Regions from separate parts of the Myceligenerans crystallogenes genome, predicted to be linked through region 1. Evidence: predicted binding sites of a transcription regulator. Region 1 holds the regulator's gene; each other region holds the start of a gene.
The links. The regulator HrcA, encoded in region 1, represses chaperone genes, less so after heat shock. The targets are predictions, from matches to a motif close to TTNGCACTCGNNNNNNNCGAGTGCNAA.

Region 1 (7,338 bases):
CCAGCAGTCGATGCGGAGCCCGGGCGAAGCCGGGTTCCCGGCCTTGGTCCGGGCGGTGCTCACGTTCGCCGGGACCGGGTTAGGCCTCGTGCTGGGCCTGATCGGCGTCGTCGCCTCCGGGATTCTGCAGGGGATGGGAACGGCGGCCGCGCTGGACGAGGCCGGGGGTGCGAAGCCCACCTTCGCCGGGCTGTTCCGGCCCCGGAACCTGGGCATGATCGTCGTGGCGGCACTCCTGCTGGTCGTGGCGCAGGCCGTGGGCGCCGCCCTGTGCGGCATCGGCCTGCTCGTCGTGGCGGTCTTCGCCGTGTTCACCTACCAGGGCGTGATCGACAAGGACCAGAATGCGTGGGCGGCGTTCACCGCGAGCTTCCGGCTCGTGGGCCGGAACCTCGGGCCGGTGCTCCTCCTGGAGCTCGCCCTGCTGGGGATCAACGTCCTCGGCGCGCTCCTGTGTGGCCTCGGCCTGCTGATCACGATCCCGGTGACGCTGATCGCGCTGGCCTTCGCGTATCGCCGGCTGGCGGGCGGCCCGGTCGTCGCGTGAGCCGGCCCGAGCCCGGCGGAGCCCGGGACGGCACGTGGGACACCGACGGGACGGCACGCGTACGGCACGAACAACGGCGCGGTGCGACAAGGCTTCGTTGCCTTGTCGCACCGCGCCGTGCACGGTTCCGGCCCGGCGGCCGGTGCAGCGTCCTACTTGATGAGGCGGATGTTGACCGGGTAACGGTAGGGGAGGCCCTTGCCGCACTCGACGGCGGCGAGGATCCCGAAGATCACGCTGGCGATCCACACGAGGAGGGGAACGAAGGAAAGGAACCCCAGGGTGACCCCCGTGAGGATCCACGCGGCGACGTAGGCGATGGCCAGCGTGATCTGGAAGTTCAGGGCTTCCTTGCCCTCGGCGTCGACATAGCGGCTGCGCTCGCGGAACACGAGCCAGATGACGAGCGGCGCGAGGAAGCTGAGCAGCACCCCGCCGAGGTGGGCCAGCACCGCCCAGGTCCGCTCCTCGTCGGGACGCAGCGGCACGGGGGCGTAGGGCTGCCCGGGCGGCGGCGTGCCGTAGCCGGGCTGCTGCGGAGGAACGCCGGCACCGGCCGGCGCGTCGTAGGGGGGCTGCGGACCCGGGCCGGGCTGAGGGCTCGGCTCGCCGCTCGGGTTCTGAGGCGTCTCGGACATGCACGCAGCCTAGGGCTTCCCAGCCCGGATGCTCGGATTTCCGGGACCCAGTGCGATAACGATGCGGCGCACCCGGACCACCTCGGACTGCCGGTGCCCGGGGTCAGGCCGTGCCCGGTGCCGTCACGAAGTCGATGAGCTCCTCCACCCGCCCCAGCAGCGCCGGGTCCAGGTCCCGGAAATCCCGGACCGAGCGCAGGATCTTTTGCCAGGCCCGCGCCACGTCGGCCTGCGTCTCCGCGGGCCAGCCCAGCTCCCGCAGCACACCCAGCTTCCACTCGACGTCCCGCGAGATCTCGGGCCACCGGGTGAGGCCCAGCCGCTCGGCCTTCACCGCCTGCCACACGTCCACGTAGGGATGCCCGAGGATCAGCACCGACCCCGCGGGAACCTGCCGCAGCGCGTCGTCGGCGATCCGCCGTTCCTTCGAGCCGGGCACGAGGTGATCGACGAGCACCCCGACCCGCCGCTCGTCGCCGGGGTCGAACGCCGCGAGCCGGTCCGCGAGGTTGTCGACGCCGTCGAGCAGCTCGACCACGACACCCTCGACCCGCAGGTCGTCGCCCCACACCTGCTCGACGAGCTCGGCGTCGTGCCGCCCCTCGACCCAGATCCGCGAGCCGCGTGCGACCCGGGCGGGAGCGTGCGGCACCGCGACGGACCCGGAAGCCGTGCGCGCCGGCGTCACCGGCGACGCCTTCGCGACGGGCGCCGTCAGCTCGACCGGCCGCCCCTCGACCCAGAACCCCGGGCCGAGCGGGAACGACCGCAGCCGGCCGCGCCGGTCCTCCAGCACGACGACGTGCATCCCGCCGGACTTCTCGACCCGGACGACGGCGCCGACCCACCCGGTCTCGACGTCCTCGACGACCAGCCCGGTCTCCGCGACGACGGGTCGGGTCTCCGGCCGCTTCCGCCCGCGGTGCGCCCCGGGGAACTCCGGGTTCAGGACATCGGCCCCATAACGATCCAGACTCACGCCCCGATGCTAAGCCGCCCGCCCGCAACCTGCCCCCGGGCCACGCCGCTACGGTCTCAGGCCGCGCGCGACGGGTGCGTGGTCCAGCCCGTCGCCGTGCGCGGGGCCGGCCTGCCGTGCTCCTCCCGGCGGGCGTCGCGCGCCGAGCCCGGCGCGGGCCGTGCCGCTTCCTTCCGTTCCGCCGCGTGACGTGCCCGCTCGTTCCGCCGGTCGGTCTCGGCCTGGCGGAGCTTGTACTCGTCGTAGCTCGAACTGCTGAACATGGTGCCTCCCGTGCCTCCGGCCGGTGGTCTCCCGGCGTGGGTACCACGTTCCTCGCTGAGGTAGCGGGCGGGGATCGGGCGGTCGGCCTATCTTCGCCCGCGGGTTCGCGGGGTCTCCCGGCCGCGTCTAAGGCATCGCCCCAGAGGCGGGTCCGGCCTTGCCGTGGCCCTGCCGGTGCCCCGCCGGGGCCGGCCGGGCACGGGCCGCGAACTTGCCCCGTTCGAGACATGCGCCGGAGCTCGGCGTGTCCGAACCGGTCCTGGTGGGTAACGTCTTTCCATGGGGCACCTCCTCATGAACCTCGGCGTCGGGGCCGCGCATGCCGCGGCCCTGGGCATCCGGCGTCTGCCTGACCTCGTGCTGCGCCGGCTCGCGGGCGAGCCGCACGTCATCGACGGGCAGACGCTGTACCCCGAGGTCCGCTTCGCGCAGCGGCTGGGTGTGCTGCGGCCGATCCCCGACAGCACGGTCGGCTACACGCGTGCCCGCGTGAAACGGCAGGCGAGGGTGGTGGGCGAGCGACCCGCCGTCGGCCGCGTCGAGCAGTTCACCGTCCCCGGCCCGCGCGAGCGCCTCACGCTGCGCGTGTACCAGGCGGACCCCGCGATCCCGCCGGACGGCGTCCTGGTCTGGTACCACGGCGGCGGCTGGGTGGTGGGCGGGCTCGCGACGGCCGACCCGGTCTGCCGGTTCCTGGCCCGGTCCGCCAACCTCGTGGTGGTGTCCGTCCGCTACGGCCTCGCCCCCGAGCACCCCTTCCCCGAGGGGCTGGACGACGCCGTCGCCGCGTACCGCTGGGTGCGCGCCAACGCGCGCCGGTGGCGACCGGAGCTCGGGGGCCTGCCCGTCGCCGTCGGCGGCGACAGCGCGGGCGGCAACGCCGCCGCCGTCGTCTCGTTCCTCACGAGGGACGACGACGGCCCCGGCGGGCCCGGGACGGGCGCGCCCGATTTCCAGCTGCTGCTGTACCCGGTGACCGACGCCACGACGACCTACCCCTCCCGCAGGCTGTTCGACGGGTACGGGCTGCCCGCCCGGCGCGTGGACTGGTACCTCGAGCGCTACCTGACGGACCCGGACCAGGCCAAGGACCCGCGCGTCTCGCCGATGGTCGCGGAGGACCTGACCGGCGTGGCTCCCGCGCACGTGGTGGTCGCCGGGTTCGACGTCCTGCGCGACGAAGGGCTGGCGTACGCGGACCGGCTGCGGGAGTTCGGCGTGCCCGCCACGGTGCAGGTGGCGAGCGGGCACATCCACGCGTTCGCCAACGCGACCGGCGTGAGCCGCAACGCGCGGCGCCATCTGGCGCGTGCGGCGCGCGTCACGGAACAGGCCCTGGCGCGGCGCTTACGGAGTGTCAGTCCGCCCAAGTAACATTGGCACTCGGAGATCGAGAGTGCTTGGGCGGAGGTGACCCATGAGTGATACGCGGCGGCTGGAGGTACTGCGGGCCATCGTCGAGGACTACGTGCACACGCAGGAGCCCGTCGGCTCGCGCGTGCTCACGGAGCGTCACCAGCTGGGCGTCTCGCCCGCCACTGTGCGCAACGACATGGCCGCGCTCGAGGAGGCCGGGTACATCGCCCAGCCCCACACCTCGGCCGGGCGCATCCCCACGGACAAGGGCTACCGGCTGTTCGTCGACAAGCTCGCCGAGGCCCGCCCGCTGACGCTGCCCCAGAGGCGGGCCATCGAGAAGTTCCTGTCCGAGGCCGTCGACCTCGACGACGTCATCGGCCGGGCCGGCCGCCTCATCGCCCAGCTCACGGGGCAGGTCGCCGTCGTCCAGTACCCGTCGCTGCGGAGGTCCGGGCTGCGGCACCTCGAGCTCGTGCCCACGGGCCAGGACCGCCTGCTCGTCGTCGTCATCACCGACAACGGCCGCGTCGAGCAGCGGTTCCTCGACGTCCCCGACGACGTCGACGAGGGCACGCTCGGCGAGCTGCGCGCGCGGCTCAACGCCGCCGCCGCCGGTCGCCGGCTCACGCAGATGGACGTCGCGTTCCGCGAGGTGGCCGACGTCGTCGCCCCCGAGCACCGGGCGCTCGTCACCGCGATCGGCGAGGTCGTGACCACCGCCCTCGACCAGGAACAGGAGGAACGCCTCGTCATCGCCGGCCAGGCCAACCTCGTGCGGCCCGGCATGGACTTCGAGCAGGGGCTCAGCCCGCTGCTGGAGGCGCTCGAGGAGCAGGTGGTGCTGCTCGGGCTGCTCACGGAGATGACCTCCGACGAGAACGTGGCCGTGAGCATCGGCCACGAGAACCGCGTCGCCGGGCTGTCGCGGGCGTCGGTGGTCAGCACCGGCTACGGGTCCGACGGCGACACGGTGGCCCTGCTCAGCTCCATCGGGCCGACGCGCATGGACTATCCCGGCACCATCGCCTCCGTGCGCGCGGTGGCCCGCTACCTCTCCCGGGTGCTGCCCACGTGAGCACCCTGCCCCCGACCTTCCAGCCCTCCGGCCTGGTGCACCCGCGGATCCGGATGCCCCGTGGCAGCCGGGTGCCGCTGCCTTCCGACCCAGAGCGAGCGAAGAGAGACTTGTGACCGACTACTACGAGATCCTGGGCGTCCCGCGGGACGCCACGCCCGAGCAGATCAAGAAGGCGTACCGCAAACTCGCCCGCACCCTCCACCCGGACGTCGCCGGGGCCGAGGGCGAGGAACGGTTCAAGGACGTCGCCCGCGCCTACGAGGTGCTCTCCAGCCCGGAGAAGCGACAGCAGTACGACATGGGCGTCGACCCGAGCGCCCCGGGCGGCGGCGCCGGCGGCGGATTCGGCAACGGGTTCGGGTTCCAGGACATCTTCGAGACGTTCTTCGGCGGCGGCCAGCCCACCGGCCCGGTCCCGCGCGCCCGGCGCGGCAACGACTCGCTGGTCCGCCTCGACATCGACCTGGCCGAGGCCACGTTCGGCGTCAAGCGCGAGCTCCAGGTCGACACGGCCGTCGTCTGCTCCACGTGCACCGGCGACGGCGCCCGCCCGGGCACGACGTCGCGCACGTGCGACGCCTGCCACGGGCGCGGCTCCGTGCAGCGGGTCGCGCGCTCCTTCCTGGGCCAGGTCATGACGACCGCGCCCTGCTCGGCCTGCGGCGGCTTCGGCACCGTCATCCCCGAGCCCTGCCCGGACTGCTCCGGCGAGGGCCGGGTGCGCTCGCGGCGAACCGTCACCGTGAACGTGCCCGCGGGCGTGGACACCGGGACGCGGATCAAGCTCTCCGCGCAGGGCGAGACGGGCCCCGGCGGCGGCCCGGCCGGCGACCTCTACGTGGAGATCCGCGAGAAGCCGCACGACACGTTCGTGCGCCGCGGCGACGACCTGCACTGCACGCTCCCCGTCCCGATGACCGCCGCCGCCCTCGGCACGGTCCTCGAGCTGGACACGCTCGACGGCGCGCAGGAGATCGACATCCGGCCCGGTACCCAGCCGGGCCAGGTGGTCACGCTCAAGGGCCTGGGCGTCGGGCACCTGCACAACGGCGGCCGCGGCGACCTCAACGTGCACATCGAGGTCCAGGTGCCGACGTCCCTCACCGACGAGCAGACCGACCTGCTGAGCAAGCTCGCGGCCCTGCGCGGCGAGGAGCGTCCCGAGCCCCGTCTGGCCGCGGCGCACCCGGGCGTGTTCTCCCGGCTGCGCGACAAGTTCTCCGGGCGCTGACGGGCACGCGATGAGCGCACCGGTCTTCCTCGCGGAGGGGGCGCGCCTGGGGGAGTACGGCGTCGGCTCGGTGTTCGTGCTCGACGGCGCCGAGGGGCGGCACGCGGGGGTCGTGCAACGCCGGGGGCCCGGCGAGCGGATCGACGTCGTCGACGGCTGCGGCCTGCGGCTGGAGGGCGTCGTCGAGGCGGTCGACGACGGTGACGTGCGGCTGAAGGTCCGGGCCGTGGTGGCCGAGCCCGCGCCCGACCCGGTCCTCACCCTCGTCCAGGCGCTGGCCAAGGGCGACCGCGACGAGCAGGCGATCGAGGCCGCGACGGAGGCCGGCGCGGACGCGGTGATCCCGTGGCAGGCCGAGCGCTCGATCGTGGTGTGGCGCGGCCCGCGGGCGGCGAAGTCGCAGGCGAAATGGGTCGCGACGGTCCGCGCCGCCACCAAGCAGGCCCGTCGGGCCCGCGCTCCGGAGGTCGCCGCCCCCGTCACCACCAGGCAGCTGGCCGCCCGCGCCCGCGAGGTGTGCGCGGCGGGCGGGGCGGTGATCGTCCTCCACGAGGAGGCGACGACGCCGCTGCGCGAGGTGGAGCTTCCGGTGCCGCCGGAACGCGTCGCGCCGCCGGAAGCCGGCGCCGCTGCGCCGGATGAGGCGACCGGACCGGACGACGGTGGGGTGCCGGCGCGCGACGGCGGGGTGCCGGAGCGGCACGGCGGGGCGCCGGTGCGTGAGCTGCTCGTCGTCGTGGGGCCGGAGGGCGGCATCGCCGAGAGCGAGGTGGACCTGCTGACCGCGGCGGGCGGGGTCACCGCCCGCCTGGGTCCCCACGTCATGCGGACCTCGACGGCGGGCCCGGTGGCGATCGCCCTCCTCAGCGACCGCCTGGGCCGCTGGTCCTGAACGCGGGGATCCAGCGGCCGTCCGGGCCGCCGTCCTGAACACGGAGCTGCCGTGCCCCCCGGCGGAGCGCGCCCTGGCCGCGCGCTGGTACGACGCGCGGCCAGGGCGCCCTGGTGCGCCCGGAGGCACTGCCTCGCCGGGGTGGATCCCGGTGGGTCAGTCGGTGACGACGAACTCGACCCGGCGGTTCTTGGCCAGGTCGGACGCGGCCGTGGCGTCCTTGACGACCGGGTCGGACTCGCCCAGGCCGCGGGCCGTCAGGCGCTCGGCGTCGACGTCCTGGGCGGTGAGCGCCTCCAGGACCGCGGTCGCGCGTCGCTTGCTGAGGGCCTTGTTGGCGCCCGAGGGGC
Region 2 (7,338 bases), on a different contig from region 1:
AGGCGTCCTGGACCGCGCGGTCCAGGGCCTGCTGGACCTCGAGGTCCGCCCGGCAGGCGAGGTCGAGCGCGGCAGGCAGGTCGGTGCGCGCCCCGGACCGTTCCCGGGCCTCGGCCGCGAGGCGCGTCGCCTCGTCGAGGTGGGTCCGTGCCTTAGGGCCGACGACGGCGCGGCGGGTGGCGATCAGGGTGGCCGCCTGGGGCAGCCGCACGTCCAGGCGGCTCAGGGTGTCGCGCAGCAGGGCTGTCGCACGGGCGTCGACCTCCGCGGGTTCGCGGACGCCCGCCAGCGAACGATCCAGCGCGGCCTCGCTCGCGGCGATGCGGCCGAGCAGGGTGAACGGGTCGGCGTCGTCGCGGGTGATCTCGACCTGCTTGAGCGCGGCCCCGGCGGCGGCCCGCGCCATGGTGACCTGCGGGTCGTCGCCGGCGAGACGTTCCGCGTCGGCCACGTCCTGCGTGAGGGAGGCGATCGCCTTGTCGAGCCGGGGCGCGACGTCGGCCAGGTCGGCAGACGTCCGCACGAGCGAATCCAGCAGCAGTTCCGCCTGTTCCAGAGCGGTCTGCGCGCCGCGCGCGGCGGCGGTGGCGAACCTCCGGTCCCGCGCGGAGGCGGCCTCCCTGCCCGCGTCGATGGTCCTGCGGGCATCGTCGACCAGGCGATCGGCTTGGTCACCATTGCTCGTGACCACGCGGAGGGCCTCGGCCGGGAACTCGTCGTGCAGCGCCCGGATGTCCTTGCGGGCCCGCTCGATCCGCCGGTCCAGCCCTCCGGCCCGCTGCCACAGCGCGTCGAACGCCTCGGTGGCACGGCTCTTGTTCAGCACCCGGACGTCGTCGAGCAGCAGGGTCCCGGAGCCGGACGGCGCGGACGCCTCGCCGGCCCGGGAGGGCACCGGTTCCGGGCGGACGGCGGGCGGAGCAGGCCGGGCGACCTCCGCCGCCCCGTCGTCCTTCTCCGCGACGAGGCCGGCATCGGCCGCGAGGACCGCGGCCGGCAGCGTCTCGCGGGCAGGCACGGAGGCGTCCCGCCCCTCGGCGTCCGACGACGTCGTCGTCCCCCGTGCCCTCGTGCTCCGCACGATCCACCAGGCCACGAGCCCGACCGCCACCGCGCCGAGCGCGGCCCACAGGATCCACCGGCTGGATCCGCTCGACTGCTGCGTGACGAGCGCCGCGCGGGCGGCGTCGGTCGCGGCCTCGGCCCACTCGCCGTCGGCGACTGCGGCGCTCGACGCGGCGAGGATCCGCGCCTGCTGGTCGGTCGTGACCGGGCCGTTCACGTCGACGGACAGGCCCTGCACGCGGTCCTCGGTCGCGACGGCCAGCAGCAGGTCCTCGGGCGCGAGGCCGGACTTCGTCGCAGTCGCGTCCGCCCAGTCCTCCGGGTCAAGGCCGTCGAACGTCTCCAGGTAGACCACGAAGAGCCGCAGCGAGGTCTCGTCCTCGAGCCGGGTCACGGCGGCGGACACCTCGGCGAGCTCGTCGTCGGACAGCACCTCGGCGTCGTCCACGACCGGGCCGTGCACGGAGATGGGCATGGCCGACGGCAGGATGTCCTGCATGGTGGCGGCCTGGACCTTGGCCGACAGCAGGGCCGTGCCCGTGGGCGACGGCGTGGGTCCGGAGGTGGCGGTCTCCTCCTCGGCGAGGACGACGCCGGACGCCGCCGCGGCGGGCCCCGGACCGTCGAGCGCGATCGCCGGGGCGGGCAGCCCGAGCGTCATGCCACCGGCGACGACGCCCGCGAGGACGAGCCGGCGCCACCGCGGCGCACTCTCGTGAACAGCTGCGAGGGTATCCGGAATATGCGGATGATCTGCAGGAGCGGAGGAGTCGGTCACGAACCGATGGTGACCCCGCAGGACGACGGCCGCAAATCGGAACGCCCGAAAGGTGCGCTCCGCGACGGTGGGTCTGGTCACCCCCCTGGCTCACACCGCACCCTGCGGGCATGGCAGAGGCCGCCCTCCCACGGGGAGAGCGGCCTCTGCAGCGGTAGATCAGGCCCTGCTGATCCTCCTCGGACTCCGCTCCGGGCGCAGGCCTCGTACCTCGGCCCGCACCCTTCGCTGCGCCCTTCGTCAGATCAGAAGCCCATGCCGCCCATGTCGCCCATGCCGCCGCCGTCGCCGCCCGCGGGGGCGGACTTCTCCGGCTTGTCGGCCACGACGGCCTCGGTGGTGAGGAACAGCGCGGCGATCGACGCGGCGTTCTGCAGCGCGGAGCGCGTCACCTTGACCGGGTCGTTGACACCGGCGGCGAGCAGGTCCTCGTACACGCCGGTGGCGGCGTTGAGGCCCTGGCCCGCGGGGAGGCTGCGCACCTTCTCCGCCACGACGCCGCCCTCGAGGCCGGCGTTCACGGCGATCTGCTTCAGCGGGGCGTCGATGGCGGCGCGGACGATGCCCGCACCGGTCGCCTCGTCACCCTCGAGGTCCAGCTTGTCGAACGCGGCGGCGCCGGCCTGGATGAGGGCCACGCCACCACCGGCGACGATGCCCTCCTCGACGGCGGCCTTCGCGTTGCGCACGGCGTCCTCGATGCGGTGCTTGCGCTCCTTGAGCTCCACCTCGGTGGCCGCACCGGCCTTGATGACGGCCACGCCGCCGGCCAGCTTGGCGAGGCGCTCCTGCAGCTTCTCGCGGTCGTAGTCGGAGTCCGACTTCTCGATCTCGCTGCGGATCTGGTTGACGCGGCCCGCGATGAGGTCGGCGTCGCCCGCACCCTCGACGATCGTGGTCTCGTCCTTCGTGACGACCACCTTGCGGGCGGTGCCCAGCAGGTCGAGCGTGGCGTTCTCCAGCTTGAGACCGACGGTCTCCGAGATGACCTGGCCACCCGTGAGGATGGCGATGTCCTGGAGCATGGCCTTGCGGCGGTCGCCGAAGCCCGGGGCCTTGACGGCGACGGACTTGAACGTGCCGCGGATCTTGTTCAGCACCAGGGTCGCCAGGGCCTCGCCCTCGACGTCCTCGGCGATGATCAGCAGGGCGCGGCCCTGCTTCATGACCTGGTCCAGGATCGGGAGCATGTCCTTGACGTTCGAGATCTTCGACTCGACGATCAGGACGTAGGCGTCCTCGAGCACGGCCTCCTGGCGCTCGGGGTCCGTCTCGAAGTAGCGGGCGAGGAAGCCCTTGTCGAAGCGCATGCCCTCGGTGAGCTCGAGCTCCAGGCCGAAGGTGTTCGACTCCTCGACGGTGATGACGCCTTCCTTGCCCACCTTGTCGAGGGCCTCGGCGATGAGCTCGCCGATCGCGGGGTCACCGGCGGAGATGGCGGCGGTGGCGGCGATCTCCTCCTTCGTCTCGATCTCCTTGGCGGAGTTGAGCAGCTGCTCGGTGACGGCCTCGGTGGCCTTCTCGATGCCGCGCTTGATCGCGATCGGGTTGGCGCCGGCGGCGACGACGCGCAGGCCCTCCTTGACGAGCGCCTGGGCGAGCACGGTGGCGGTGGTGGTGCCGTCACCCGCGACGTCGTCCGTCTTCTTGGCGACCTCCTTGACGAGCTCGGCGCCGATGCGCTCGAACGGGTCCTCGAGCTCGATCTCCTTCGCGATGGAGACGCCGTCGTTCGTGATCGTGGGGGCGCCCCACTTCTTGTCGAGCACGACGTTGCGGCCCTTGGGACCGAGCGTCACCTTGACGGTGTCGGCGAGCTGGTTGAGCCCGCGCTCCATGCTCCGACGAGCTTCCTCGTCGAACGCAATCATCTTGGCCATGGGGATGGATCCTCCGCTGGTGGCGTACGTGAGCCGGCTCGGCGCCCGCGACGGACGGCCCGCCCCGGAGCGATCACGTCTCGCCCCCGAACGAACCTCACCTGTCGGCCCTTCTGTCACTCTCAGCCCGAGAGTGCTAACCCATTATTGGCACTCTCCCCCCGAGAGTGCAAGCAGACGATTCCCCTGCGCGGCGCGTGACCGTGGTCGGCTCGTCGTCGCATGATCGGCGGACCGGGGAGCCGATCGTGCGACAACCAGCCGATCACGAACCCTCTGGGGCGAGACTCGGCGGGCGGCGGATCTCGAACTCGCGCAGGAGGACGCGGCGGGCCGCGTGCCAGCCCGGCATGCCGTGCACGCCGGGGCCCGGAGGAGTCGCCGCGGAGCAGAGGTAGACGCCCTCTACGCCTGTGGCGTACGGATCCCAGCGCCATCCCACCGCGCCGGGCGCGGCGAGCATCCGCGGCATCGTCGCCACGCCCGCGCCGATGTCCCCGCCCACGTAGTTGGCGTTGTGCGCGGCCATCCGCGCGGCGGGCACGCATCGGGCGGCGACGACGACGTCTCGGAACCCCGGCGCGAACCGTTCGATCTGCCCGACGACGGCGTCCGCGACGTCCTGCTCCGACCCGGCCGGCACGTGCGCGTACGCCCACAGCGGCCGCAGCCCAGCGACCTCCCGGGCCGGATCGGTCACGGCCGGGTCGCTCAGCAGGCACACGGGCCGCCCGGGCAGCCGCCCGGCGGCGACGTCGGCCTCGGCTGCGGCCAGCTGCTCGCGGGTCCCGCCGAGATGCACGGTCGCCGCGCGTCCGACGTCGTCCACGGCCCACGGCACCGGGCCGGACAGCACGAGATCGACCTTCGCGGCGCCGCCGCCGAAGCGGTGGCGCCGCAGCGCGGCACGCGGCCGCGCCGGCAGGCGATCACCGAAGACCTGTCCGACGACGCCGGGCGCCGTGTCGAACAGGTACGCGCGGGCGCGCGGGAGATCGGAGCGGCTGCGGACCGGACGGGAGGTCTCGATCTCGCCGCCGTGCGCGTGCAGGTCCGCGACGAGTGCGTCCACGATCGCCTGCGAACCACCGACCGGGAGCGCCCAGCCGCGCGGCGCATGCGCCAGCGCCCCGAGCAGCAGGGCGGTCCCGGCCCCCGCGAGGGACGGCAGGGGCGTCATGACGTGCGCGGCGACGCCGGTCAGCAGCGCGGGCGCGACGTCGCCGGCGAACCGGCGGCCCCAGGCGGAGGTGCCCTGCTCGATCAGGCCCGGGCCGAAGTCCAGGGCGGCGCGCGCGATCGTGGCGAGGCGCCCTGGGGTGAGGCCGACCGGACCCGCCAGGCCTCGCTTGTCGCTCATCGCGAGCGCGGTGACGGCCTGCCAGTTCTCGGCGAGCGGCGCCAGGAGCGCACGCCACGCGGCGCCGTCGGAGGCGCTACCCGCGGTCCCTTCGGCCGCGAGCCGGGCGACCGTGCGGTCGAGGTCGCGGTAGGCGATCCCGGCACGCGCCGCACGCGATCCGGGGCGGGGATCCAGCGGCTGCGCGTACGAGACCTCCGGCGTCCGCAGCTCGATCCGGTCGGCCAGCCCGAAGGCCCGGAAGAACGGCGATGCCCACGCCATGGGGTGCACCGCGGAACACAGGTCGAACCGGAGCTGCGCCCCGGTCGCCGCGTCGGCGCCGAGCACCGGCCACGACGACTCCCCCGGCCCGGCGGGCGCCGACCCGGCGAGCTCCGCCCCGCCGAATGTCCGGGCCCCTCCGCCGGCCGTGGCCTGCTCCTCCAGCACCCGCACCCCGAGCCCCGCCCGCGCCAGCGTGACCGCCGCCGCGAGCCCGTTGGGCCCGGATCCGACGACGACGACATCGAGCGTGCGCATGCCCTCATCGAACCACGAGGAAACAGAAAGGGGCCGCGGCCGCTTGGTGCGGCCGGGCCCGCAGCGTCGGTCCAGCCGGGTGCTGGGGACGTCGCACGTCGTCGTGCATCGGCAGACGACCAGGTGACGGGACGGGCGGCGTGCGGGTCTTGGGCCGCGCGCCGTCCCGTCGATCGGGGAAGACCAGCCAGGGGGAAACCGGTCCGGGCTAGGTCAGAGAGGACGGACCATCTCTGCCTGCGGGCCCTTCTGGCCCTGCCCCACTTCGTACTCAACCGCCTGTCCCTCGTCGAGGGTGCGGTAACCGTCGACCTGAATCGCGCTGTAGTGAACGAACAGGTCCTGCCCGCCGGCGGTCGGGGTGATGAAGCCGTACCCCTTCTCGGCGTTGAACCACTTGACGGTGCCCTGGGCCATGCACTTCTCCTTGCATCTCGCAAACGGGTCGGTTCGACCCGCGGTGATTCGAGGTTAGTGCGCCAAGTCACACTATGGAAGGGGTAAATCGCTATTTGACGGATTCCGCGCAGGGCGAACGCCCAGGTCAGGGGTTCGCCGCTGTCCGACGCCGCCCGGCGGAGCGCCGTCTGACGCCAGAAGGTTGCCTCAGGAGGGGTGAATTGGGCAAGGAGTTCGGCGAGATCTGGCGGCTTGCCTGGATTCGACGAGCAAAGACAAGATGGTTGACCCTGGCATCCGACTGACCTCAGGAATGCAAATGTGCCCGCACCGGAACCGGAGCGGGCACATCGTGAGAACAGTCGATCGATGTCAGCCGGCGACGCGTTCCAGACCGGCCGTAGAGAGGCTTAGCCGCCTTGGGACCTACTGGGGTGCCGTGAACATGAAGACCCAGGCGGCTTGATCCGAACTTGTCACGGCATCATTCATGACGACGTTCGAAGCCGGAATCCCGAGCACCGCCGCGAGGGCCTTGCCCTCCGCCTCTCGATCCTTGCCGTACCAGACGGTATTGGCCGAAAGCCCGGCGACGTCCACGCCCTCGGGCCCTGTTTCCAGGCTCACCTCGATGTTCGAGACGCCGCCCGCCTCAAGGTTCGTCGCCGTCGTCGCCGCCAGCTGGTCCACCGTTCTACCGGTGTTGAACACCATGTACGACGCCGCCGGGTCCATCTTCGCGACGAGTTCCTCGGTGCTCGGGGCCTTGGGCTTCGGGCTGGACGAGGGCTTGTCCTTCGGCTTCTCGCTCACGGGGGCCGAGGCGCCGGCACTCGGCTGCGCCGCCGAGTCGTCGTCGCCGCCCCCGGACAGGAGGGTGATGCCGCCCCACGCCACGCCCGCGCAGACCAGCGCGACGAGCAGGAACGGCCATGCCGAACTCCACCCGCTGCGCGGCGCACGGTGCACGCCCACGGGTGCGCCGCCGGGCACGGCGACGTCGAACTCATCGGCCGGGTAGCGGTAGGTGCTGTTCGTCACGGCGGAAAGGGTAGCCCAGAGTGCTGGGCTTTCAGGCCTTCTCGTCCGCGAGCCGTTGTGCCGATCTTGTGCCCTGGCGCGTCGCGCGCATCCGGCGGAGGCGCTTGACCAGCGCCGGGTCCTGCGCCATCGCGGCGGGCCGGTCGATGAGCGCGTTGAGAACCTGGTAGTACCGGGTCGAGGTCAGGTCGAAGGCCGCCCGCATGGCTTCCTCCTTGGCTCCCGCGAACCTCCACCATTTCCGCTCGAAGGCGAGGATCTCGCGCTCCAGGTCGGTCAGGCCGCCGTCCGCG
Region 3 (7,338 bases), on a different contig from region 1:
GGACCACGAGCTGGTGCGGCACGGCCTGCCCACCCTCCCGGACCGCCTGGGCCACTCGGTGGGCCCCGTCCTCGACCCGCTGGTCATCGACCGCTGGAAGGACCGCTACCGCTCCGGCAAACGCCGCCTGGGCGACCTCTCCGAGCTCTACGGCATCATCTCCGACGGCGAGCTCCACACCGCCGAGGTCGATGTCCTGGCCACCCTGGACCTCCTCGAGGCCCTGGTCCGCCGCTACCCGGAACTGGACGAGAGCCACCTCGTCGACCTCCACCACCGCCAGGCCGGAGCCCACGCCGCCTGGGCCAACGGCTTCAACGACTGGCGCACGGAGCAAGGCCTGGAAGGCCCCGGCGCCTCCCCCCTCTGGCCGGTCCAGTCAGCGAGCTGAGCGGAGCCCGGGGCGTTCGGCCCCGGGCTCGGCCTCAGCGCCCCGAGTAGTTGGGCGCCTCCACCGTCATCTGCACGTCGTGCGGGTGGCTCTCCTGCAGCGACGCCGAGGTGATCCGCACGAACCTCCCCTTGGCCTGCAGCTCGGGAACCGTCCGCGCCCCGGTGTAGAACATCGTCTGGTGCAGCCCGCCCACGAGCTGGTGCGCCACGGTCGCCAGGGTCCCCTTGTAGGGAACCCGCCCCTCGATGCCCTCCGGCACGATCATGTCGTCGCTGGACACCTCGGCCTGGAAGTAGCGGTCCTTCGAGTAGGACTTCTTCCCGCGCGACGACATCGCGCCCATCGACCCCATGCCGCGGTAGGACTTGTACTGCTTCCCGCTGACCAGGATCGTGTCGCCCGGCGCCTCCTCGGTGCCGGCCAGCATGGACCCGAGCATCACGGCCTCGGCCCCCGCCACGATCGCCTTGCCGATCTCGCCCGAGTGCCGCATGCCGCCGTCGGCGATGACCGGCACGCCCGCGGGCCGCGCGGCGAGCGACGCCTCGTACACGGCCGTCACCTGCGGCACGCCCACGCCGGTCACGATGCGGGTGGTGCAGATCGAGCCGGGCCCCACGCCCACCTTGACGGCGTCGGCCCCGGCGTCCACGAACGCCTGCGCGCCCTCGCGCGTGGCGACGTTCCCGCCGATCACCTGCACGTCCCTGGTGGCCGGGTCGGTCTTGAGGCGCTTGACCATGTCCAGCAGCATCCGCACGTTGCCGTGGGCGGTGTCGGCCACGAGCACGTCCACGCCCGCCTCGATCAGGGTCGTCGCTCGCGTCCACGCGTCGCCGAAGTACCCGATCGCCGCGCCCACCATGAGGCGGCCCTGGCCGTCGTTCGACGCCTTCGGGAACTGCTCGCCCTTGACGAAGTCCTTCACCGTGATGAGCCCGGTGAGCCTGCCGTCGGCGTCGACCAGCGGCAGCCGCTCCACCTTGTGCTGCCGCAGCAGGCGCGTCGCGTCCTCGCGTGACATCCCCTCGGTTCCCGTGACCAGGTTCCGGGACGTCATGACCTCGTCGACCTTCGTCGAGGCCCATTCCGCCACGGGCGTGAACCGCAGGTCGCGGTTCGTGACGATGCCGATGAGCCGGTTCCCGGCGTCCACCACGGGGAACCCGGAGATGCGGTACTCGCCCGCGAGCCGGTCGAGCTGCTCGAGGGTGGCCTCCGGCCCGATCGTGACCGGATTCGAGATGATGCCCGTCTGCGTCCGCTTCACGAGGTCCACCTGCATCGCCTGGTCCTCGATGGACAGGTTGCGGTGCAGCACCCCGATGCCGCCCTGGCGCGCCATCGCGATCGCCATCCGCGACTCGGTCACGGTGTCCATCGCGGCCGAGATCAGCGGCACGCGGATCGAGATCTCGCGCGTCAGGCGCGTCGTCGTGTCGATGTCCGACGGCGCGAGGTCCGAGTGGCCGGGCAGCAGCAGGACGTCGTCGTACGTGAGGCCGAGAAACCCGAACGGGTCGCGCGAGGAAGTGGTGGGCTCCATGCACCGAGTCTACGTCCGGGGCCCCGCGGATATTCCGCGGCCGCCGTGATGCGGGCCACCCGCACGGGTGGTCCGGCAGGCGGGGCTGCCGCACGGGCCCGCCGGGCTACCGGAGGACGGCCAGGACCTCGTGGAGCAGGCCGTTGAAGCTGCGGATGCGCTGGACCGTCGGGCCGAACGGGACGTCGCCGGCGGCGGCGTCCGCGCGCATCCCGACCAGCAGCGGCAGGTCCGGGTAGGCCTCGTGGACGGCGTGCACGACGTCGAGCGACGGCCGGGTCTGCGTCGTGGCGAGGACGACGGCGGCCGGGCGCACCATCGTGACCAGCTCCACCGAGCGGTGCACGCTCGCCGGGCCGGTCACGATCCGCGCCATCGTCCCCTTCGCGGCGAGCGACGCCGCCAGGGCGTGCGCCGACAGCGGGACCAGCTCGTCCGGGGCGGCGAACACGAGCACGATCTTGCGCATCCGGCTCGGGTGGTTCGCGGGCGGGCCGCCCGCCTCGACCATCTCGCGCTCGAACTCCTCGGTGTAGTTGCGCAGCGAGGCCAGCGCGGCGGCGGCCAGCACCATCTCCGGCACCTCGCCCGGCCCCGCCAGCACGGTCCGGACGGCGACCTGGTCGAACGCGGGCTCGACCAGGTCGGTCCACCACGCCGAGGGGTCGTCGTCGGGGCCGAGGCGCAGCAGCGCGTCGCAGGCCGTCCGGCTGTACTTGATCGCCGCGTCCACGAGCGCCGAGACCCGGCCCGACCACGCCGCGCCGTGCATCTGGCGGGGCCGCCCCTGCTCGCGCGGCGCCGGCTCCCCGCCGCCGGGCAGCGCACGCAGGTGCCCGCGACGCGAACCGGGCTCGGGCTGCGCACCGGCCGCGGTCTCGCCGTCCGCCGCGCGAGCGCCGTCGGCGCCCTCCCGGTCGTCGTTCCCGGGCCCGCCGGACGACGCCGGCCCGCCGTCGCGCCCGGCTTCCGCCGCCTCGTCGGACTGGACCATGGCCAGCTCTTCCTCGCTCGCCTCGATGGCCGCGCGCGCCGCCTCGCCCGGGGCGTGGCCCTCGAGGGTGAGGCGCCGCATGACCAGGAGTCGTGCCACGTCATCCGGGGTGTACCGGCGGTGGGAGCCCGCGGTGCGACCGGACGGGCCCAGCCCGTAACGGCGATCCCAGGTGCGCAGCGTCGCGGGCGCGACACCCAGCCGCTTGGCCACCGCGGCCACGGCCAGTCCGGGACTCGACGGGCGGGACCCGCCCTGACTCTGGGCAGGCCGCGTCGATGTCATGAACCTGATTCTGCCGAGCCGGGCAAACCTTCGCCACCGATCCGCCCGGTGCGTCGTTTATCTCCGCATGTTTCAGGGCGAACTTCTGGGAACCTCGTCACAGGTGGCGCGGTTCTGCCTCACCTGAACGCATGCGGCTGGCGCAGATTCGCCCCTTGAACAACTTCTGCACAACTTGTAGGTTGTTCGGCATGACGGAGATCTCGAGACTCCCCGGCCCGGTCATGGAGCTGTGGGAGTGGCAGTACCAGGGGGCATGCCGCGACGCGGACGACACGCTGTTCTTCCACCCGGAAGGCGAGCGCGGGTCCACGCGTCGACGTCGAGCCGAAGCAGCCAAGGCCATCTGCCGGTCGTGTCCGGTGATGATGCAGTGCCGCGAGCAGTCACTCCGCGTGCGCGAGCCGTACGGGGTGTGGGGCGGTCTGAGCGAGGACGAGCGGTCCGCGATCCTCGCCGGCAAGTCCGCCACGGCGGTGACCGCCTGACACGATCGCAGGGCCCTGAACACGTTCGCGCCAGGGGGTGGCGGACGACCGCGGGGTGAAGGACGCGAGGGGCCCCGCACCATGACGGTGCGGGGCCCCTCGTCGTCCGGCCGAACAGGTCAGCCGGCCACCACTGCGAGGATGTCGCGCGCGGAGAGCACGAGGTACTCCTCACCCGCGTACTTGACCTCGGTGCCGCCGTACTTCGAGTACAGGACCTTCTCACCCACGGCGACGTCCATGGGAACACGGTTGCCCGCGTCGTTCACGCGGCCCGGACCCACGGCCAGGACCTCGCCCTCCTGGGGCTTCTCCTTGGCGGTGTCCGGGATGACCAGGCCGGAAGCGGTCGTGGTCTCGGCCTCGAGGGCCTTGACGACGATCCGGTCCTCGAGCGGCTTGATGGGGACCGACACGTCGGACCTCCTCTTTCTGTGACGGGTTGTCTTCAGCTCGAGCGTTCGGCTGCGCGCCGTCGTCGCGGGTGCCGGCGGGCACGAAACATCTCGCGGCACCGTCGCAGGACCCGCGGGACCGTGCGACGATGACATCCCAAATCTAGGTGGCGATTAGCACTCGGTCAAGGCGAGTGCCAACCCGGTCCAGCCGGTCCCGACCCGGCCCGAGCGCAGCTCAAACACCACAACGGAGAAAAATTCTCCCCAGCCTCTCGCCATGACCAGGACCCACATGGAAAGATCTGCCCATGGATGCGGCGATTCTGAGCAAACTTCTCAGCCCTGAAGGACGGGCGCTGCTTGGTGCACTCCCGCCCTACGACGAGCGATCCGCGATGCGGACCGCCACCAAGCTCCGCGAGGACGGCATCGCCGCCGATCTCGCGGCGGCCGCCCTCACCCAGTCCCGCCTGCGCGCCAGGGCGCGGACCAAGTTCGGCGAGCTCGCCGAGCGGATGTTGTTCACCGCCGACGGCCTCGAGCAGGCGACCCGCCTGCGCGTGGCCGGCCTCCACGCCGACCGCTTCACCGCGGCCGGTGTCACCCATGTCGCCGACCTCACCAGCGGCATCGGCGCCGATGCCATGGCGTTCGCCGGGGCGGGCCTGCGGGTCCTGGCCACGGACCTCGACGAGGTCACCGCACGCATCGCGGCCTGGAACCTGCGCCAGTTCCCGGACGCCGACGCACGTCACGCCGACGGCCTCGCCGTCGACCTGCGCGCCGAGGGGGTCGACGGCGTCTTCGCCGACCCGGCCCGCCGGACCCGCGGTCGCGACGGCGGCAGCCGCCGCATCTTCGACCCGCGCAGCTACGAACCCGCCCTCGACCGCGTGTTCGCCCTGCGCGAGATCGTCCCCGCCCTGGGCGTCAAGGTCGGCCCGGGCATCCCGCACGAGGGCCTCCCGGACGAGGCCGAGACGCAGTGGGTCTCCGTCGACAACGATGTCGTCGAGGCCGGTCTGTGGTTCGGTCCGCTCGCGCCCCGTGGGCCCGGCCGCAGTGCTCTCGTGGTGCGCACCCGCGTCGACGGCGACGGCAAGGAGCACACCAGCACGCGCGTGCTGCGCGCCTCGGACCACCCGGACGGCGCGGGGCTCGAGGCGCCCGTCGGCGTCGTCGGGCAGTACCTGTACGAACCCGACGGCGCCGTCATCCGCGCCGGCCTCGTCGCGCACGCGGCCGCCGAGCTCGGCGGCCGCCTCGTCGACCCCACCATCGCCTACATCACCACCGACGACGCCGCGGCGCCGCGCGACGACGCGGGCGACGGCGTCACCGGCCCCGCGCCGATCGCGACCGGCTACCGGGTCCTGGACACGATGCCGTTCGGGCTCAAGCGGCTCAAGTCCTACCTGCGCGAGCGCGACGTCGGGCGGGTGACGATCAAGAAGCGGGGCACCGCCGTCGTCCCCGAGCAACTGCGCAAGCAGCTCGTCCTGACCGGCACCGAGGAGGCGACGATCATTCTCACGCGCGTGGCAGGGTCCCAGACCATCCTGTTCGTCGAACCGATGCGAGGTGCGGCATGAAGGGGACCACGCCCCTGCCGTTCGGCATGTCACGGCGCTCCAGCATCGGTCTCGAGTGGGAGATCGGGCTGGTCGACGCCGCATCCGGTGCGCTGTCGCAGATCGCGTCGCAGGTGGTCGAGGAGCTCTCGCCGCACGGCGCGGACCCGCGCATCAAGGTCGAGCTGCTGCGCAACACCGTGGAGATCGCCACGGGGGTGTGCGACGACGTCGGCGGCGCGGGCGCGGAGCTGCGCGAGCTCCTCGGCCGGGTCGCGACGGCGGCGGGCAACCGCGGCGCCGTCGTCATCGGCGGGGCCATGCACCCGCTCGCCCACTGGGACGACCAGCTCGTCACCCCCAAGACGCGGTACGAGCGCCTGGTGGACAGGGTCCAGTTGTTCGTGCGGCAGATGGTGACCTGGGGGCTGCACGTGCACGTCGGTGTCGAGGACCGCGACAAGGTGCTGCCGCTGGTCCAGGGGATGCTGATGTACTACCCGCACCTCCAGGCGCTGTCGGCGTCGTCCCCCTACTGGGCGGGGGCGGACACGGGCTACGCGTCGACGCGCGCGATGCTGTTCCAGCAGGTGCCGACCGCGGGTCTGCCCTATCCGATCACGGAGTGGGAGGAGCTGGAGGCCTACGCCGACGACATGCGGCGGGTCGGCGTCGCCCAGGAGTTCAACGAGCTGCACTGGGACGTCCGGCCCTCGCCGCAGTACGGGACGATCGAGGTGCGCGTGTGCGACGGCCCGACGAACGTCACCGAGACGCTGGCCCTGGCCGCGCTGACCCACTGCCTGGTGGAGCACCTGTCCACCGAGCTGGACCACGGGCGGGAGCTGCCCGGGCTGCCGCCCTGGTACGTCAAGGAGAACAAGTGGCGGGCGGCCCGGTACGGCATGGACGCCACGATCATCACCAACCGCAAGGGCGACCAGCTCCCGGTCGCGGAGGCGATCGGCAAGATCCTGGTCGAGCTGGAGCCGGCGGCCGAGCGCCTGGGCTGCGGCGACCAGCTCGCCCTGATCGCCGACATCACCCGCCACGGCCCGAGCTACCTGCGCCAGCGCGCGGTGGCGGAGGCCTCCGGCAGTGACCTGACCGCGGTCGTCGAGTCCATGCTCGAGGAGATGCGGGCGGGACGTCCCCTCCCGCCGGCGAGGTAGCTCGGGCCCGGCGCCCACCCCGCGCGTGACGTGCCTCGCGGGGTGGGCGTCTTAGGCTGGGGACATGACAGAACCGCTTGTCCTCGGGATCGAGTCGTCGTGCGACGAGACCGGCGTCGCACTCGTCCGCGGGAACGAGCTGTTGTTCGACGCCGTCGCCTCGTCCCAGGACGAGCACGCGCGGTACGGCGGGATCATCCCCGAGGTCGCGAGCCGCGCCCACCTCGAAGCGATGGTCCCGACGATCCGCCGGGCGCTCGGCGAGGCCGACGTCGACCTGTCCGAGGTGGACGCGATCGCCGTCACGGCCGGGCCGGGCCTGGTGGGCCCGCTCACCATCGGCGCCTCCGCGGCCAAGGCCCTCTCGATCGGCCTGAACAAGCCGCTGTACGGGGTGAACCACGTCATCGGGCACGCGTGCGTCGACCAGCTGGTCGACGGGGAGTTCCCCGACCGCGTCATGGCGCTCGTCGTGTCCGGCGGGCACTCC
Region 4 (7,338 bases), on a different contig from region 1:
TCTGGTCCAGGACGGGTAGTGCGGTGTTCCAGGTGCTGGTGGCGGCTGCGGGGTCGGCGTTGCGCCATTGGGCGTGTCCGAGTTCGGCCATGGACAGCGCCCAGATGCGGGCGTTTCCGGCAGGGTCCCAGATCCCGGTGACCTCGGTCAGGAAGCTCGCGGCCTCGGCGGTGTCGTTCATCGCGGTGAACGTCTTGGACGACTGGCGCAGTACCGGTCCCTTGTGCGGTCCCCACTGGGCAGCCCAGCGCGGGAACTGCTCGCTCACCTCGGCGTTGAGCGAGGGCGCGCGGGCAATGGTGCGTGCCGCGGCGGCGTGTTCGCCGGTCTCGGCCTGGCAGCGTGCGACGACCAGGTAGAACAGTGCTTCGGTGTCCGGGTCGAGCCTTGCCTGCCGGGCGCGGTCGCGGCTGGCTTCGGCGAGCCGGACCGAGTAGGTCTTCTGGCCGACGTCGCAGCCCTGCAGGGCCAGGATCCGCAGCACGAATGCTTCGTGTCCGGCGTCGCCGGATTCGCGGGTCAGGTCGAGCGCGGACAGGTAGTACCGCTGCGCGAGCCCGTCCAGGCCCGCGTCGTGTGCTTTCCAGCCTGCGAGGTAGGCGACCTCAGCCGCGGCGGAGAACGCGTCGGCTCGTACCTGCTCGGAGATGAACCGGCCGCGCAGGACGGCGGCGACGTCGGTCGCGAGGAACTCCGCGACCGCGGTCCGGCCCACGCCACCGCCGAGAGTCTCGTCCACGGCGATCATCGAGTCGGTCATGCGGCGCAGGGCCTCGATGGTTGTGGCGCCGGTGGCTGAGGTGTCGGTGTGGGCGGCCAGGCGCGCGAGGTCGTCCCCGCCGGCTAGTGCGAGGGCTCCGAGGCCCGCGGTGTAGGCGGCGGTGCGGATGAAGGACCGTCTGTCCACGTCTCCTCTTCCCACGTGCTCGAGGTTGGCGATCGGATCCAGGATCCCGGTGCCGAGGTGCCGTTCGTAGGCGGCGACCAGCTCGGGGGTGATCCGGCGCTTGCCCTGTTCAGCATAGGTGAGGGTGGTCTTGCCGAAGTGAGTCAACGCTGCCATCTGCTCACGGCTCAGACCTGCGGCTTCACGGGCCAGGCGCAGCCGCGCTCCTGTCGTTGTGACCGGTTGTGACCGTGCCATCTGTTCCGTCTCCCCAGGTGAGCCGACATTCTGAGGGTACGGACCCGCCGACGCCGGCGAAAGAGGGCCAGCGGCAGGAAAGCCGAGCGAAGGAGATCGAAGATGGCAACACCACAGTGGGCCGACGCGATCGATCACGGCCGAGCCCAGATCGCCCCGGACGCGCTCATCCACCCCACCGCCGTCCTGATCACAGCCGACCGACTCGGCCGGCACCGGCCCGTGGTCATCGGTGCCGGAGCGCGCGTCGGAGCGTTCGCCGTCGTGCACGGCGGGACCCGCCTCGGCGACGGCGTCGAGATCGGGCACCACGCGATCGTCGGGGAACCCGAGACCAGGTACGCGCTGCGCGGCCACCACGACGGGCACGGCGCGACCACGATCCTGCACGATGGCGTCGTCCTGCGCGCCGGCGCGGTCGTCTACGCCGGCGCGCGGATCGGTGCCGAGACCGTGATCGGGCACAGCACGCTACTGCGTACCGGCGTCGTCGTCGGTGCCGGCAGCCAGCTGGGGCACCTGATGACCGTCGAGCGCGAAACCCGGATCGGGGACCGGGTGCGCTGCTCCCCGCTGACCCACCTGACCGCGCGCATGCACATCGGCAACGACGCGTTCATCGGCGCGCGGGTCGCCACGATCAACGACAAGCACCTCATCTGGCGCGACCCCGACCACCAGGAGCCGCTGCGCCCGCCGCGCATCGAGGCCGGCGCGAAGGTCGGCACCGGGGCCGTGCTGCTGCCCGGCGTCATCATCGGCGTCGGCGCGCTGGTCGGCGCGGGCTCGGTCGTCACCCGCGACGTCGCCCCCGGCGTCACCGTGTTCGGCAACCCCGCCCGCCAGAACGCAGGCCGGTCATGACCGGCCTGGACTGGCTCCAGGCACTACGCCCGAGCCTCGACCTCGACCTCGACCCTAACCTGTGGGCTGGCTGGCAGCGCCTGGACGCCGCGCTCGACGACGTCGCCGTCGGCGACCCCGGGCCGGGCGATCCCGCGGCACGGTCGCGGTGGCTGCGCCGCGTCCGGACCCAGCTCTCCACGCACCACGGCAGCGGGCTGTGGCAGGCCGGAGCACAGTTCCTCGCCGGATACCGCGACCTGGACCTGCGCGAGGCCACCGGTACCGGACACGGGCAGATGATCCTCGATCACGCCCCCGGCCCGCTGGCCCGCAGCTGGGCGGACCGGCTCGCACGCGGGGCACTGGTCGGGATCGCCGCGACCGAGGCGCACGGCGGCTCCCGCATCCAGGAAATCACCACCACCGCCCACCCACTGCCAGGCGGGCTGTGGCGGGTGAGCGGGAGCAAGTGCTGGGTCTCACGCCTGACCGAGTCCGACGCGTTCGTCGTGTTCCTGCGCGACCCCGCCGGAACGATCTCCGCCGTCGTCATCGACGCGACCGCACCCGGGCTGGTCCGCGAACCCCGGACACCCTCCGGGCTCGGCGGCTGGTCGTGGGGCATGCTCACGTTCGACGCCGTCGACGTCGACCCCACCACCCAACTCATCGGCGAGGCCGGGCAGGGTCTGCGGATCTTCCGCGAGCACTTCACCCGGTTCCGGCCCCTGGTCACCCTGTGCGCGCTCGGCACGGCCGCCAGCGTGCACGACCGCGTACGCGGGCTCCTGGCCGACCGTTCGGCCCGTGGCGTCATACCGCGGATCCGGGACAACGCGCTGATCGCACTCGGGTCCGCCTGGGCGCAGATCAACGCCGCAACCCTGCTCGCCCTGCACGCCACCCACCCCGACAGCCACGACCTTGCCGCCCGGCTCGGCAAAGCCCACGGCGTCGACACCGCCTGCCGCACCACCGAGGCCCTGGCACCACTTGTCGGCGCGGTCGGGTTCCAGCACGACCACCCCATCGCCAAGGCCCGCACGGACCTGGCCGCACTGCAGTACGCCGACGGGATCCACGACTCCCTGTACCGCTCCGGCGGCGCCGAACTCCTACGCGCGGCCACAGGAAGACCGCGCCTGCAAGCCGCCTGAAACGGCGGGCGGTTACTCGGGCGGCTTCACGCCGACCGGGTAGCCGTTCTCCAGCTCCACCACACCACCGCCCGCGATCGCGCCGAGCGCGGCCTCCACACGACGCGCGACCAGCGGACGCATCCGCTCACGCACCTGCACGACAGTGCACCACGCCCACGAGCGCAGCTCATCGTCAGCTAGACAGATCGACGCGGCCTGTTGCTCGCTCAGCCGGCCACCGTCGTACACGAAGATCAGACCCTCCGTACGACCCTCCAGAGGCGGCACGTAGTCCACCGCGACCAGCCGGCCCGGCTCGACGACCAAGCCCAGTTCCTCACGCACCTCACGCCCGGCCGCGTCACGCGGCGACTCGTCCACCTCGACCGCGCCGCCCGGCGCCTCCCACACCTGCTTGTACGTCGGCTCGCACAACAACACCCGGCCCGCACCGTCGGTGAACACCATCGTCGACGCCGACCGCTTCCGCGGAACCGACCGCGTGTGCTCCGCCGAACCAATGCCCTTGCCCGAGGGCTGCTCAAGAATCGTCGCCATCCCTCGAAACTAGCCCCACCACGACGAGCGCGCCGCCACCGCCCTGACATCCCTACGGCGCCTCCACCAGCTAGACGCGCAGCGAACGTAGACCCCTACCGGTGACGTCAGGCGTCACGTCCTACTCGTCGTTCGCCGCGACCGGGCCTCCTCCCGCAAGATCTTCCTCTGTCGAGCCCACGTCAGATCGGGTACGACGTCTCACTGCCACTGGCATCGTCACGAGATAGAGAGCGAACCACCAGACGAAGAGGTTGGTTACGGTCTCCACGGCATCGTCGGTCAAGACTCCGTGCGCTACCGTGTTTCGCACGTTCAAGCCTGCCGGGCCTTCGAACATCATTCGGAAGTACAACGTGAGGTCCGGTCCGAAGACCTGCTCCATCTCGTCCTTCCGAACCAAGGTGGACAGGCCCACCTCGTTCTCGACGCTGTCCTCCTTGTCGATCGTCGTCGTTGCCACACCGTGGAACTGGAGATGTGTCCGCACGAAAGCCTCGATCTGGGGCACCAGGATGTGGATGCCCGCCGCGATGTCACCCTTGTAGATGCACCAGAGGCCATGGGTGAAGAGATAGCGATGGTCGGCCGGAACCTGCCCGCACTCCGCAACGAGATCGGCGAAGTCCTGCTCCCGCAGGGCATGCTCGGCCTGGACTACCGCGAGCGCGGGCGCCAGGCCCTCACGAACCGTTAGTGCGGCCATCAAGTTGAAGGCGCGCTCCATGACCCTCCACACAGGTGCCCGGACCCCGTGAATCTCGTCATCCGCCCTCGTGACCCGCGCCTTGCGCCCTTCGGGGGTCAGGCTGACGGACTCGAACAGGCTGCTGATCGAACCTTCCTCTGTGGCCTGTGCGACATCGAACAGTTCCGCGTATGGCCGGGCGGGGAACAGGGTTCCGAGCACGACAAGTACGTCACCTCGGTCGCATCCGGCGATGCGCTGTCTCGTATGCTCTGCCATCTTCTCGCCGTCGGCGGGAAACTCGGTCCGGATCGCCGTCAGCTCATCGTTAATGCTCGATGTCGCCGTCTTGTGTCGTGCACGGAGCTGCAGTTCGAGGTCCGCGATCCCTAGCCGCTCGCGCTCCTTCCGTGGGATCTTCCGGAACGTCTGGAGCGCCTGTTCGAGGCAGCGAGCTGCAAGCATCGCACTAGGCCTCTCGCCACGCGCATGTTCCTCGCTCTCGGCCATCCAAGACTGCACGATGCTGTACAGCAAGTCAGCGCGGGTCTCTTCTTTTCGCAGCCGCTGCGCCCAGGCTTTGGCCGCTTCGAGGAGATCTCGCTCTTCTCCCCCTGAACGCGCCTCCGCCAGTGCCGCCAAGCGCTCCAGGAGCGCGAGCCCATCAGTCGCCGGCACCCGCGCCCCGAGCAGGACGTCGCTCACCTGGCCCGCAAAGGCGAACTGCTCAGTTACCAGAACCGCATCATGCAACGCCTGCTGCAGCTGATGTCCTTCAGCTAGGTTGAGCCGCTGAGAAAGATCGAGCGCACGTTCCCAGGCTGCTGCCCCACCCTCGAACCAAGCGTTCTCGTCGACAGGGATGCCCGCCCAGGTCACCACAGCGGTACGGGCGGCGAGATGGTCACGATTCTTGATCCACAACACATCACAGATCCTGGCGCGAAGCCATGGGGAGCCGATCTGGTCGCGGATCGTCGCCAAGAAACCGATCTGCTCCTCTGTCAGGTCCTCAGGCATCGCGGTACGTCGCCCGTCGACGAGCCAGATAGCGGCCCGATACGGTTCCGCGGCATCTAGTGGCTGCGCGAGGTCGTAGGAGCAGATGTCGGCCAACAGCGCCTGGACGTCACGTTGGTCATCGTCCGCTTCGGCTGGCACGGAGCGAAGGTCTCTCTCCATGTCGTGGAGATCACTCGGAGTCCCCTCGGCCTTGCTGACCTGCGAGGCAACCGCTCGGAACGCTTCGACCGTCAAAGTCATGGAGAGACCATAATCTCGACGGCCAGCCAGGTCACGCGATTTGACGATCGTTGGCACTCTGCGCTGACCAACGCCACTTATGGCAGCGGATCCGAGCCGTGCTCGCCAGGCCGGGTTGAACCGGGAGCCAAAGTGACAGCTCTGGGCGGTCGGAATTATTGGAGTGCGGCCGAATCCCCCAGCGCGTGTCCTGGGGGCACTCGCCAGCCACGCGGGCCAGTCGTTCCCCTGACTCGGCGCGTCCGTGACCATGAGAGAGGCTGCTTGTGGCACCCTGACATCGTGAAATACGTATATGGGACGTCGTGGGGCGAGATTGGAACGACTCCACGCGGGACGGCTTGGCGCATGCTGAGGGCATTGCGCCAGGATCCACCCGGCCTGGCTCGCCGTGACCAGGAGCGACGCATGTTGTTCTCCGCCGCGCTGGAGCAGGCCGAGCAGTTCTTTCGTGCAGCGGCGGCGGTCGGTCCAGAGACGCGAGCGCTGCTCGTGTTCTATGGTCTCGCTCAGACTGGCAGAGCGCTGAGGGCGGTGGCTCAGGAGGATTCCGACTGGCACCGATCGGGAGGGCATGGACTGACCGTGGTAGGTGCGTCCATCGGCGATCACCTATCTCAGGCTCTGGTTATGGACCAGAAGAAGGGTCACTTTCGCGATGTTGCGGCCGCTCTCGGCCGCGCGTCGGTCCCGGAGGAACAGACGGTCGGTTCTCTTTCTCGATTGCTCTCCCTCGGTACCCGGTTCGCGCTGGACAGTCCCGAGCATGCGCATATGCCTCTTCGTCTGGAGCTCACAAGCCCAGAGCAAACGAAGGTGGGTGGCTCACTGCGGGCAGATCTTGCGGTGCCAGCGGCAACTTGGGCGATGGAGCTGCCGCCCATTGGCAAACGCCTGGCCAAGCACTACGACGCCTATCGCGCGCATGTGCGAGAGCAACTACAGCAATACCCCACGTTGCGCGATGCTGAACTGTACGACCCGACACCAGAACACTTCGATCTCCGAGGAGGAGGCGGCACTCGCTGGGTCGGGCTCGCCTGGCCGGGGCGCAGACACCCTGGCTTTGAAGACTCGGGCGCCCCCCTCCACGAGTTCAGTGACGACAATGGACGCTCGGTCTTGATCTACCCCCGCGGCGCGGGGGCCGACCTTGCCGTCCATCCGTACCTGCTGTGGTGGGCTGTCCTGTTCGCGATGGCGCATCATATCCGATACGAACCGACCAAGTGGGCGGCCATGGTCGACGTCGACAGAAGCGACGAGGCTGTGACGATCGAGCACATAGGCGAGTACGCCCTCAAGGCCCTACCCGAACTGATTCACCGAACCCTGGTTCGAACGGAACCAGAGTAGTGCACTCCGACCTGCCAAACGGACAACCTCCATTGCCTTTTGGCAGTTAGCCCGGGACGGTGGAGCCATCGCGGAGCGTTCCTGGCCGTCGAACAGTCAGAGCTGGGGCGGCTGCTAGCTTCGATCGAGCGCGTCCTTGATCGCTTTCGTGACGGTCTCGCGTGCCGGCTTCTCGAAGGCGTCGTCCATCAGCCGGAGGCGGTGTACGTGCGCTGCGCCGTCGTCGTCGCCGTATCCGAGGACGCGGCCGTCGTCTTGCCGTCCGATCTCTTCGACTTCGAGGAGCCCAAACTGGGCGAGCATCGGGTGGGCGGTGGAGTAGGAGTCGCGGCCGATGCCGTATT

Region 2: groL (chaperonin GroEL) is a predicted target of HrcA. The motif match lies at 3,871-3,897, and genes of this name have one in related genera.
Region 3: groES (co-chaperone GroES) is a predicted target of HrcA. The motif match lies at 4,277-4,303, and genes of this name have one in related genera.
Region 4: ABD208_RS04690 (DUF4209 domain-containing protein) is a predicted target of HrcA. The motif match lies at 5,689-5,715, and genes of this name have one in related genera.

Annotation. Positions count from the first base shown of each region.
Region 1 covers NZ_BAAANL010000005.1:337,010-344,347, reverse strand. Annotated here, with positions in the region: gene ABD208_RS14045 (hypothetical protein) at 1-547, shown strand, start outside; gene ABD208_RS14040 (DUF4870 domain-containing protein) at 700-1,185, opposite strand; gene ABD208_RS14035 (DUF3097 domain-containing protein) at 1,289-2,164, opposite strand; gene ABD208_RS14030 (hypothetical protein) at 2,221-2,427, opposite strand; gene ABD208_RS14025 (alpha/beta hydrolase) at 2,708-3,802, shown strand; gene hrcA (heat-inducible transcriptional repressor HrcA) at 3,846-4,862, shown strand; gene dnaJ (molecular chaperone DnaJ) at 4,975-6,096, shown strand; gene ABD208_RS14010 (16S rRNA (uracil(1498)-N(3))-methyltransferase) at 6,107-6,988, shown strand; gene ABD208_RS14005 (OmpA family protein) at 7,145-7,338, opposite strand, start outside.
Region 2 covers NZ_BAAANL010000003.1:160,778-168,115, reverse strand. Annotated here, with positions in the region: gene ABD208_RS08405 (TPM domain-containing protein) at 1-1,843, opposite strand, end outside; gene groL (chaperonin GroEL) at 2,089-3,723, opposite strand; gene ABD208_RS08395 (phytoene desaturase family protein) at 3,989-5,605, opposite strand; gene ABD208_RS08390 (cold-shock protein) at 5,819-6,022, opposite strand; gene ABD208_RS08385 (hypothetical protein) at 6,431-7,045, opposite strand; gene ABD208_RS08380 (DUF3263 domain-containing protein) at 7,077-7,338, opposite strand, start outside.
Region 3 covers NZ_BAAANL010000001.1:498,358-505,695, reverse strand. Annotated here, with positions in the region: gene ABD208_RS02095 (exonuclease domain-containing protein) at 1-391, shown strand, start outside; gene guaB (IMP dehydrogenase) at 426-1,940, opposite strand; gene ABD208_RS02085 (MerR family transcriptional regulator) at 2,047-3,219, opposite strand; gene ABD208_RS02080 (WhiB family transcriptional regulator) at 3,411-3,707, shown strand; gene groES (co-chaperone GroES) at 3,827-4,123, opposite strand; gene ABD208_RS02070 (class I SAM-dependent methyltransferase) at 4,414-5,697, shown strand; gene ABD208_RS02065 (glutamate--cysteine ligase) at 5,694-6,848, shown strand; gene tsaD (tRNA (adenosine(37)-N6)-threonylcarbamoyltransferase complex transferase subunit TsaD) at 6,913-7,338, shown strand, end outside.
Region 4 covers NZ_BAAANL010000002.1:474-7,811, reverse strand. Annotated here, with positions in the region: gene ABD208_RS04710 (helix-turn-helix domain-containing protein) at 1-1,144, opposite strand, end outside; partial or broken gene ABD208_RS20455 (hypothetical protein) at 1,247-1,456, shown strand; partial or broken gene ABD208_RS20450 (DapH/DapD/GlmU-related protein) at 1,667-1,981, shown strand; gene ABD208_RS04700 (acyl-CoA dehydrogenase family protein) at 2,005-3,147, shown strand; gene ABD208_RS04695 (NUDIX domain-containing protein) at 3,160-3,687, opposite strand; gene ABD208_RS04690 (DUF4209 domain-containing protein) at 3,809-5,638, opposite strand; gene ABD208_RS04685 (YaaC family protein) at 6,047-6,994, shown strand; gene ABD208_RS04680 (hypothetical protein) at 7,109-7,338, opposite strand, start outside.